2 regions of the Caproicibacter fermentans genome follow, and region 1 is predicted to be linked to the other one. Evidence: predicted binding sites of a transcription regulator. Region 1 holds the regulator's gene; the other holds the start of a gene.
What was found. The regulator NrdR, encoded in region 1, represses ribonucleotide reductase genes. The targets are predictions, from matches to a motif close to CACNANATNTNGTG.
Positions count from the first base shown of each region.

Region 2: the regulator NrdR is predicted to act here: its motif matches at 1,868-1,881, upstream of HCR03_RS17235 (ribonucleoside triphosphate reductase).

Region 1 is NZ_CP060286.1:443,863-448,258, reverse strand. Features, by position in the region: gene HCR03_RS02215 (phosphatidate cytidylyltransferase) at 1-149, opposite strand, end outside; gene HCR03_RS02210 (isoprenyl transferase) at 150-857, opposite strand; gene frr (ribosome recycling factor) at 863-1,417, opposite strand; gene pyrH (UMP kinase) at 1,420-2,139, opposite strand; gene nrdR (transcriptional regulator NrdR) at 2,417-2,878, opposite strand; gene HCR03_RS02190 (sugar phosphate isomerase/epimerase family protein) at 2,947-3,729, opposite strand; gene HCR03_RS02185 (hypothetical protein) at 3,843-4,280, shown strand.
Region 2 is NZ_CP060286.1:3,477,156-3,481,551, reverse strand. Features, by position in the region: gene HCR03_RS17250 (metal ABC transporter ATP-binding protein) at 1-548, shown strand, start outside; gene HCR03_RS17245 (metal ABC transporter permease) at 549-1,367, shown strand; gene HCR03_RS17240 (Fur family transcriptional regulator) at 1,397-1,822, shown strand; gene HCR03_RS17235 (ribonucleoside triphosphate reductase) at 1,944-4,040, shown strand; gene HCR03_RS17230 (anaerobic ribonucleoside-triphosphate reductase activating protein) at 4,037-4,396, shown strand, end outside.

The sequences.
Region 1 (4,396 bases):
AGCCCCAGCGCGGTGATAATTTCATTCACCGCAAGGACGGAGATCAGGCCGATCGCAAAATTCAAAGCAAGCGGAAGCGTGCTGTTGCAGATGACGATCGCGGCCAGAAACACAATCAGAGTCAGTGCCGATGTAACTCTTGTTCTCAATCAAATCCCTCCGAAGCGCCTGTTGCGGGCGGCATAGAGATCCAGTGCTCGATCCAGATCATTCGGCTTGAAATCCGGCCAAAGAATGTCCATGAAAATATATTCGGTATATGCGGACTGCCACAAAAGAAAATTGGAAATTCTCTGTTCTCCGCTAGGGCGGATGATCAAATCAGGGTCAGGCTGCCCGGCGGTATACAGCCTGCGGGCAAAGTCCTCTTCTCCAATTTCGTCCGGCGGCAAAGTTCCATTCTGAACGTCCCGAACCAAAGCCTTTGCCGCCTGAACAATCTCTGCACGACCGCCGTAATTTAAAGCAATATTCAAAACCATGCCGGTCTTGTCCTTGGATACCCGGACAGTCTCGTCGATTAACTCCCTCAGTCTGGGGTCAAAGGCTGTTTCATCCCCAAGAAAGCGAACCTGAATATTTTCATCAAGAAAATTCGTCAAGGCATCGCTGAGATACTGCTTGAAAAGTTTTATCAGCGTCAAAACCTCATTTTGCGGGCGTTTCCAGTTTTCGGTCGAAAACGCGTAAATCGTCAGATAACGGATTCCTATTTGATTGCAATAGCGGACGATGGTTTTAAAAACCGCCGCTCCGGCCGCATGGCCCGCGGAACGGGGCAAGCCGCGTTTTTGCGCCCAGCGGCCGTTGCCGTCCATAATAATTCCCACATGTACGGGCAATATTTTTGCCGTCATGAATTTTATATCTCCAAAATTTCCTTTTTCTTGTTGTCGAAGACCTTATCCGTCTCCTTACAATACTTGTCCGTCAGTTCCTGCGTGTGTTTTTCAGCCGTTTTTAAATCGTCTTCCGTCAGCTCAGAGTTTTTCTTCTTCACTTTCAGCTTATCCATCGCGTCACGACGGATCGAGCGGATCGCGACCTTGCATTCCTCCGCCATTTTGCTGATTTCTTTCACGAGGTCGCGGCGTCTTTCTTCAGAAAGCTGCGGAAAAGTAAGCCGGATGATTTTTCCATCGCTCTGCGGATTAATTCCCAGTTCGGAAGTTTCTATCGCGCGTTCAATCGATTTGCATACGGTTGTATCCCACGGCTGAATGGTAAGGACGCGCGCTTCACTGACGGAAATGGCGGCAAGCTGATTGATCGCCGTCGGCGAGCCATAGTAATCCACCCGAATTTTGTCCAGGACAGCAGGATTGGCCCTGCCCGCGCGAATCGCGGCATAATCGCCCGAAAGAACGGAAATGCTTTTTTTCATACGGCTCTCGGCATCAGATAATATTTCTTTCATGACTAATCCTCCTTTACAACTTTTACAATTGTTCCAATCGGCTCGCCGCAGACCGCTTTTACAATGTTCTCCGGCCGGTCGATACTGAACACCAGAATCGGAATATGGTTATCCATGCAAAGCGAAGCGGCCGTACTGTCCATTACCTGCAGGCCACGGTTCAGCACGTCAAGGAAAGACAGCGAATCAAATTTTACCGCATTCGGGTTTGTCTTTGGATCGCTGTCATAAACGCCGTCAACCATGGTCGCTTTCAGCACGATATCCGCGTCGATTTCGGCGGCGCGCAGGGCTGCAGCCGTGTCTGTGGAGAAGAACGGGTTGCCTGTGCCGCAGCCGAAAACCACCACTCTCCCCTTTTCCATATGACGAACAGCCCGATTGCGGATATATGGTTCAGCGATCTGTCTCATTTCAATCGCAGTCTGAACACGGACCTGAACGCCAAGCTGTTCCAGTGCATCCGCCACGCCAAGCGCGTTGATTGTGGTGGCGAGCATTCCCATATGATCGGCACGCGTGCGGTCCATTTTGCCGCTGCTGCGCCCGCGCCAGAAATTTCCGCCGCCCACAACGATGCCGATCTGTACTCCCATATCGGCGCATTGTTTTATTGGCCTGCAAATTTCCAGAACCTTGTCGAAATCAATCCCGTGGGATTTCGAGCCGGCCAGACTTTCGCCGCTTAACTTTAATAAGATTCGTTTATATTTTGGCTGCAATTCCAACACTCCTATTCAGTTTCTCTTATTTTACATGATGGATTGTGCAAAGTAAAGCATTTCATCGCTAAATATAGTTATTCTTGCCAGATTACACGTGCCAAAGACAGGATGACGATTTCTTTTTTCACACAATACCCAACGACGGATCGGCAGGGCGCTTAAGCGAAAGCTTTTTTGCTCTCACCGGCACCGCCGGTGGTTTCGGTACACAAAAACAGCCGCCCAACTTTTTCACAATTGGCGGCTGAACTTCCGTTTTCAAGCGGCAGAATTACTATTTCGATTTATTTTTAATGATCCGGTTTAGCTCGTCCATAAACGTGTTGACATCTTTGAACTGGCGATAGACGGAAGCAAAGCGGACATACGCAACTTCATCGACAGATTTCAATTTTTCCATGGCATATTTACCAATCAGGCTGGACGGTACTTCGCGGTCCAAAGAATTTTGGAGCATATTTTCAATTTCGTCAACGATTTTTTCCAGCGTTTCAATAGAAACGGGACGCTTTTCACAAGCCCGCAGCAATCCGTTCAGCAGCTTGTTGCGGTCAAAGGCCTCCCGTGATTTGTCTTTTTTGATCACAACAATGGGTACCGTTTCAATCACCTCATAGGTGGTGAAACGCCTGGAACACTTCAGGCATTCCCTGCGTCTGCGGATTCGTTCCCCCTCGTCCGTCGGGCGTGAATCGATTACTTTGCTTTCTGCGTAACCGCAATATGGACACTTCATCGCTCGAATCACCTCTGCTTAATTATACCAATTTACGGTATGAATATCAAGCAAAACTATGAAATCTTTTATAATAATTCTTCAACAACATGTTTAGCCGAAACAAGTTCTTCCATCCGGGTGAAATTCTTCCGGTACACCTCGATAATCAGGTCCCCGTCAAATCCAAATTTTTCCAGAATGCGGATCAATGCCGGATAATTCATTGTTCCACAGCCGGGAAGCACGCAGTCCGATCCGGGCTTATTGTCATTCATATGGACGTGAACGATTTTGTCGCCCATCGCGGCACAAATTCGGTACGGATCCTGCCCGCCGCGGACCGCCTGCTTAATGTCAAGGACAAAAGCGCAGTTCTCGCCGCAGTGCTCCTTCATTTTTAAGATAAAAGACGGGTCGTCGCTTAAAAAATTATTTACATTTTCCTGTGCAACGGTTACACCAAATTTTTTTCCAAGTTGAAACAGCCGGACGTACCGTTCATAATATTGCAAATCGGCGGCAGGCGAGCGCTTATCGCTTCGTTTGCCGTGGAGAACAAATATTTCTGCGCCAAGTAAATTACATACCTCAAAATATCTTTTATAGATTTCAAGTCCGTCGAGAAACCGCCGTTCATAATCGGAAAACAGCATGAAACTTTCAAATCCGGAAGTAAACGGGTGCAGCGATTTAATGCGGCTGCCTGTATCCTCCGCCCTGAGACGAAGCTCCCTGACATAATCCGGCTTCAGTTCGCTGAATGTATTGATGAAAATTTCAAATTCGTGAAATTGCAGCTTCAGCAACGCGGAATAAGCGTCTTCAAGCAGCATCGGGTATAAACAAGCCGTGGAAATGCCGGCCCTCATAAAATCACCTCCTGGTTATTATATTCCAGCCGGGAGCAAAAGTCCAGATTAAACAGGATCGGTCACGGGTATCCTAATACAGTGAAGATGATTGAAGGAAGGAAGAGAACTCTATGCGGCGGGACAAAAAGAGAAATCTGATCGTTAACGAACTGTTTCGCGTTTCCCGTTTAAGCATGGAGGCGGCCGAGCTGGTCCTCCCTCTCGTGAAAGATGAAAGCTTAAAATATCAGGTTCAGCGGCAGCAAGAGCTTTACCACTCCACCGCGGCAAAGTCGGCGGAAATTCTGCGCCGAAACGGACTTCATCCGGAAGAGGAGCCGGGGCTGATGGAACGGGTTCTTCGTGATTCCATTAAAATGGATACCTCATGGAATAAAAGCTCCCCCCATATCGCACAGATTGCCATTCATTGTACGGACGCCGCGATGAAAGATCTGGTGAAATCCATGAACCGATCCGCCGACGACGACACGGAAAGCCGAAAGCTTGCAGAAGAATATCTGACCGAAAGTCAGAAAAACATTGAGCTTTTAAAAATGTACCTATAAAGGGGAAACTGCCCGGGAACCGCGCGCGTCCTTGATTTCAGCCGGCAATTCCGTTATAATGATTTGAACGGCAATCAAAGCCGTGAATCCTGCTTGACAAGCAGTGTACATAGGAA
Region 2 (4,396 bases), 910 kb from region 1:
TGCTGGTCGGATACGTTCCGCAGTTTGCGAATATTGACCGCAGCTTCCCGGTTACGGTGCGCGAAGTCGTCCTGACCGGACGGCTGACACGAAGCCGCCTTCCCTTTCACCGGTATTCCGGAGCCGACCGCGCGGCTGCCGACGCCGCGCTTCAAGAAGTCGGCATCGGAGAGCTCGCCTCCCGGCAGATTTCCGGCCTGTCCGGCGGAGAATTCCAGCGGATGCTGGTCGCCCGCGCCCTTGCGGAAAACCCGAAAATTCTTCTGCTGGACGAGCCGACCGCAAGTGTCGACGCAAAATCGCGCAGACAGATTTACGACCTGCTGGGGGAGCTAAACCGTAAAATGACGATTCTGCTTGTCACGCACGACATGATGGCGGTGTCCTCCCGGGTCCACCGGCTGGCCTGTCTCAACGGCGGTCTGGTTTACCACGGCGAGCCGGAACTCGACCGCAACACGGTCGACGCCCTTTACGGCTGCCCGGTCGACCTGATCGCGCACGGCGTGCCGCATCGGGTTTTAAAAACGCACGGGGAGGACCGATAAATGATTTCCGCTTTGTTTCAATATCAATTTCTTCAGAACGCGCTGGCCGCGGGTCTGCTTTCCAGCATTGTCTGCGGCATCATCGGCGTCATCGTCATCGAAAAAAAGCTTGTCATGCTCAGCGGCGGGATCGCGCACACCTCTTACGGAGGCGTGGGGCTTGGGTACCTGCTGGGATTCGAGCCCATTCTCGGCGCTTTTCTGTTTGCGGTCGGCGGCGCGCTCGCCATCGGAAAAATCAGCCGGAGGAAAACAACGCATTCCGACGTTGTCATCGGCCTGTTCTGGTCGTTCGGCATGGCGCTGGGAATCCTTTTCGTCGCGCTGACTCCGGGTTACCCGCCCGACATGACCTCGTATCTGTTTGGAAACATTCTCTCCGTGACGCGCGGCGATCTTCTTCTGATGGCATGCCTCACGGTTCTGGTTCTTGCCGCCGTGGCCGTTTTTTACGACACCTGGAAGGCCTACCTGTTCGACGAGGAATTCGCGGCCGTGATGGGAGTCGATACCGCGCGCCTCAATTATCTCCTGCTGATCCTGGTCGCGATGACCGTCGTGGTTTTGATCCGGGTGGTCGGGATCATTCTTGTGCTGGCGCTTCTGACCGCGCCCGCGGCTGTCGCGGGCCTGCTGACGAACAGCTTCGGCAGACGGATCTGCTACTCCATCTTCTTCGGTGCGGTTTTCTGCCTCGCGGGGCTCTGGCTCTCCTATACGCTGAATATCGCTTCGGGGGCCTGCATTGTAATCCTTTCCGCCGTGAGCTATCTGATTGTGTACGGTCTGCGGGGCCGGGAACAGGGCCGTGTTTCCTAAAAATTCTGAACCCGGGAGGAAGAAACATCATGGAAGACAGCAAGGGCCGCCTGAAAAGCTGCGGACTGAAAAACACCCGGCAGCGCCGGGAGATCATCGGGATTCTGGAGCAAAGCGGCCGGCCTGTTTCGGCAGAAGGTATTTTTTTCGGGCTGCGGGAGCAGGGGGAAACCGTCAGTCTTTCCACCGTCTACCGCGTTCTGGAGCTTCTGATTGAAAAAAAAGCCGTTCGCCGGCTGAGCACGGTGGAAGAGTGCGGCGCCCTGTTTGAGCTGGACGACAAGCACCGCCACTATCTGGTCTGCCTTGGCTGCCACAGGATGTTCCCGCTGGACGACTGCCCGCTGAAATCCTACGAAAAGGAACTGACCGACAAAACCGGTTTTGACGTGACCGGACACAGCCTTGAAATTTACGGCTACTGCCGGGACTGCCGCGGCAAACGGAAAGGCTGAAACTCTTTTCCCTCCCGTTCTATTGACAAATCCCCGTATAGATATTAGTATATATAGTATTCGCAGTAAAGCAATAAACTATATATTGCCCTGTCTGAAGGGGAATGCGGGAGGAATGTTCATGCTGACACATATTATCAAAAGGGACAGGACCAAAGCGCTGTTTAAAAAGGAAAAAATCGTGTGGGCGATTTTTAAGGCCGCGACCGCGGTCGGGGGAGACGATTTCGCCACTTCGGAACATCTGGCGGATCAGGTTGTTTCCATCGCTTCGCAAAAATACCCGGAGGGCGTAGCAGACGTTGAGGGAATTCAGGACATCGTCGAAAAGGTCCTGATTGAAAACGGACACGCAAAAACAGCCAAGGCTTATATTCTGTACCGCGAGAAAAGACGCTCCGCGCGCGAATCCAACGCGCTGATCGGCGCGACGATCAATATGTTCGGCGAATATCTGAACGACAGCGACTGGAAAATCAACGAGAACGCCAACACGCAGAAATCAATCAACGGACTGAACAATTATGTCCGCGAAGCGTTTACCAAAAACTACTGGCTGCATGAGATTTATCCGCAGGAAATCCGCGACGCGCATCTGTCGGGAGACATTCACATTCACGACCTCGGATTCTTCGGCCCGTACTGCGCGGGCTGGGACCTGCGGCAGATTCTTCAGGGCGGATTCGGCGGCGTGTCCGGCAAGGTGGAATCCAAACCGCCGAAGCACCTGCGTTCTTTTCTGGGGCAAATTGTCAATTCCACGTTCACGACCCAGGGCGAGACCGCCGGAGCACAGGCCTGGTCGTCGTTCGACACCTACTGCGCGCCGTTCGTCCGTTACGATCACATGGATTATCAAGCGGTCAAGCAAGCGCTTCAGGAGTTCATATTCAATCTGAACGTACCGACCCGCGTCGGTTTTCAGTGCCCGTTTTCAAATCTGACGTTCGATATTGTCGTCCCCCGCACGCTGCGCGACCAGAACGTAACGGTCGGCGGAGCCGTGATGCCGGAAAAATACGGTGATTTTCAGAAAGAAATGGACATCATCAACCTCGCGTTCTGCGACGTGATGATGGAGGGCGACAGCAAGGGACGCGTGTTCACCTTCCCGATTCCGACCATCAACGTCACAAAGGATTTTCAGTGGGACAGCCCCGTCGTCAACCGTTTTATGGAAATCACCTGCAAATACGGAATTCCCTACTTCTCCAACTATATCAACTCCGACCTCTCCCCCGAAGACGCGCTTTCCATGTGCTGCCGCCTGAGGATCGACAAAAGCGAGCTGCGCAAGCGCGGGGGCGGCCTGTTCGGTTCCAATCCTCTGACCGGGTCCATCGGCGTTGTAACCGTCAATCTGCCGCGCATCGCCTATGTTTCCAAAACGGAATCCGAATTCCGCATGCGCCTTTGGAAAGAAATGACCATCGCCAAGGAAAGTCTCGAAATCAAGAGAAAGGTCATTGAGGAGCAGACCGAGCGCGGACTGTACCCGTACTCCCGCAATTATCTCAAAGACGTCAAGGCAAAGACCGGGGATTACTGGTACAATCATTTCAACACGATCGGCCTGATCGGAATGAACGAAGCCTGCATGAACTTGTACGGCAAAGACTGTGACCTGACAACGGAAGCAGGGCAGAAGTTTGCAGTCGACACGCTCAACTACATGCGCGACTTCATACTGAACCTTCAGGAAGAGACCGGCCACTATTACAATCTGGAAGCGACGCCCGCGGAAGGCGCCAGCTACAGCCTTGCCCGGCTGGATAAGGCCCGCTATCCCGACATCATCACCGCGGGGGAACAGGAGCCTTACTACACGAATTCGACCCAGCTGCCCGTCGGGTACACGGACGATATTTTTGAAACGCTTGATCTTCAGGATGAGCTGCAGTCTCTTTATACCGGCGGAACGGTTCTGCATTTCTATCTGGGTGAGGAAATTCACGACACCGAGGCCGCCAAGCGCCTGATCCGTAAGATTTTCACCAACTACAAGCTCCCCTATATTTCCCTGACCCCGACCTTCTCCATCTGCAGCGACCACGGCTATCTCGCCGGCGAACATTTCACCTGCCCCCACTGCGGAAAGCCCGCCGAAGTCTGGAGCCGTGTCGTCGGGTATCTGCGCCCGGTTCAGAACTTTAACCGCGGCAAGCAGGAAGAATACCGCGAACGCAAAAAATATGTGATCAAGGAACAGGCCATATGATTTTCGCGGGGATTCAGAAGAGCTCGCTTGTCGACTATCCGGGGCTTGTTTCCTGCGTGCTGTTCGTTCCCGGCTGTAATTACGACTGTTTTTACTGCCACAACCGTTCGCTGCTCGCCGGCCCGCATGAAATTCTTGACCCGAACGCCGTTCTTACGTTTTTGAAAAAGCGCGCGGGCCTGCTCGACGCCGTGGTCGTAACCGGAGGGGAACCGACCCTGCAGCCCGAGCTGACCGATACTTTGCTGGAATTTAAGTCCCTCGGCTACCGGGTCAAGCTGGATACGAACGGCTCGAATCCCGCAGCGGTCTCGGAAGTGCTGAAAAGCGGCGCGTGCAGCTATTTTGCGGTGGAT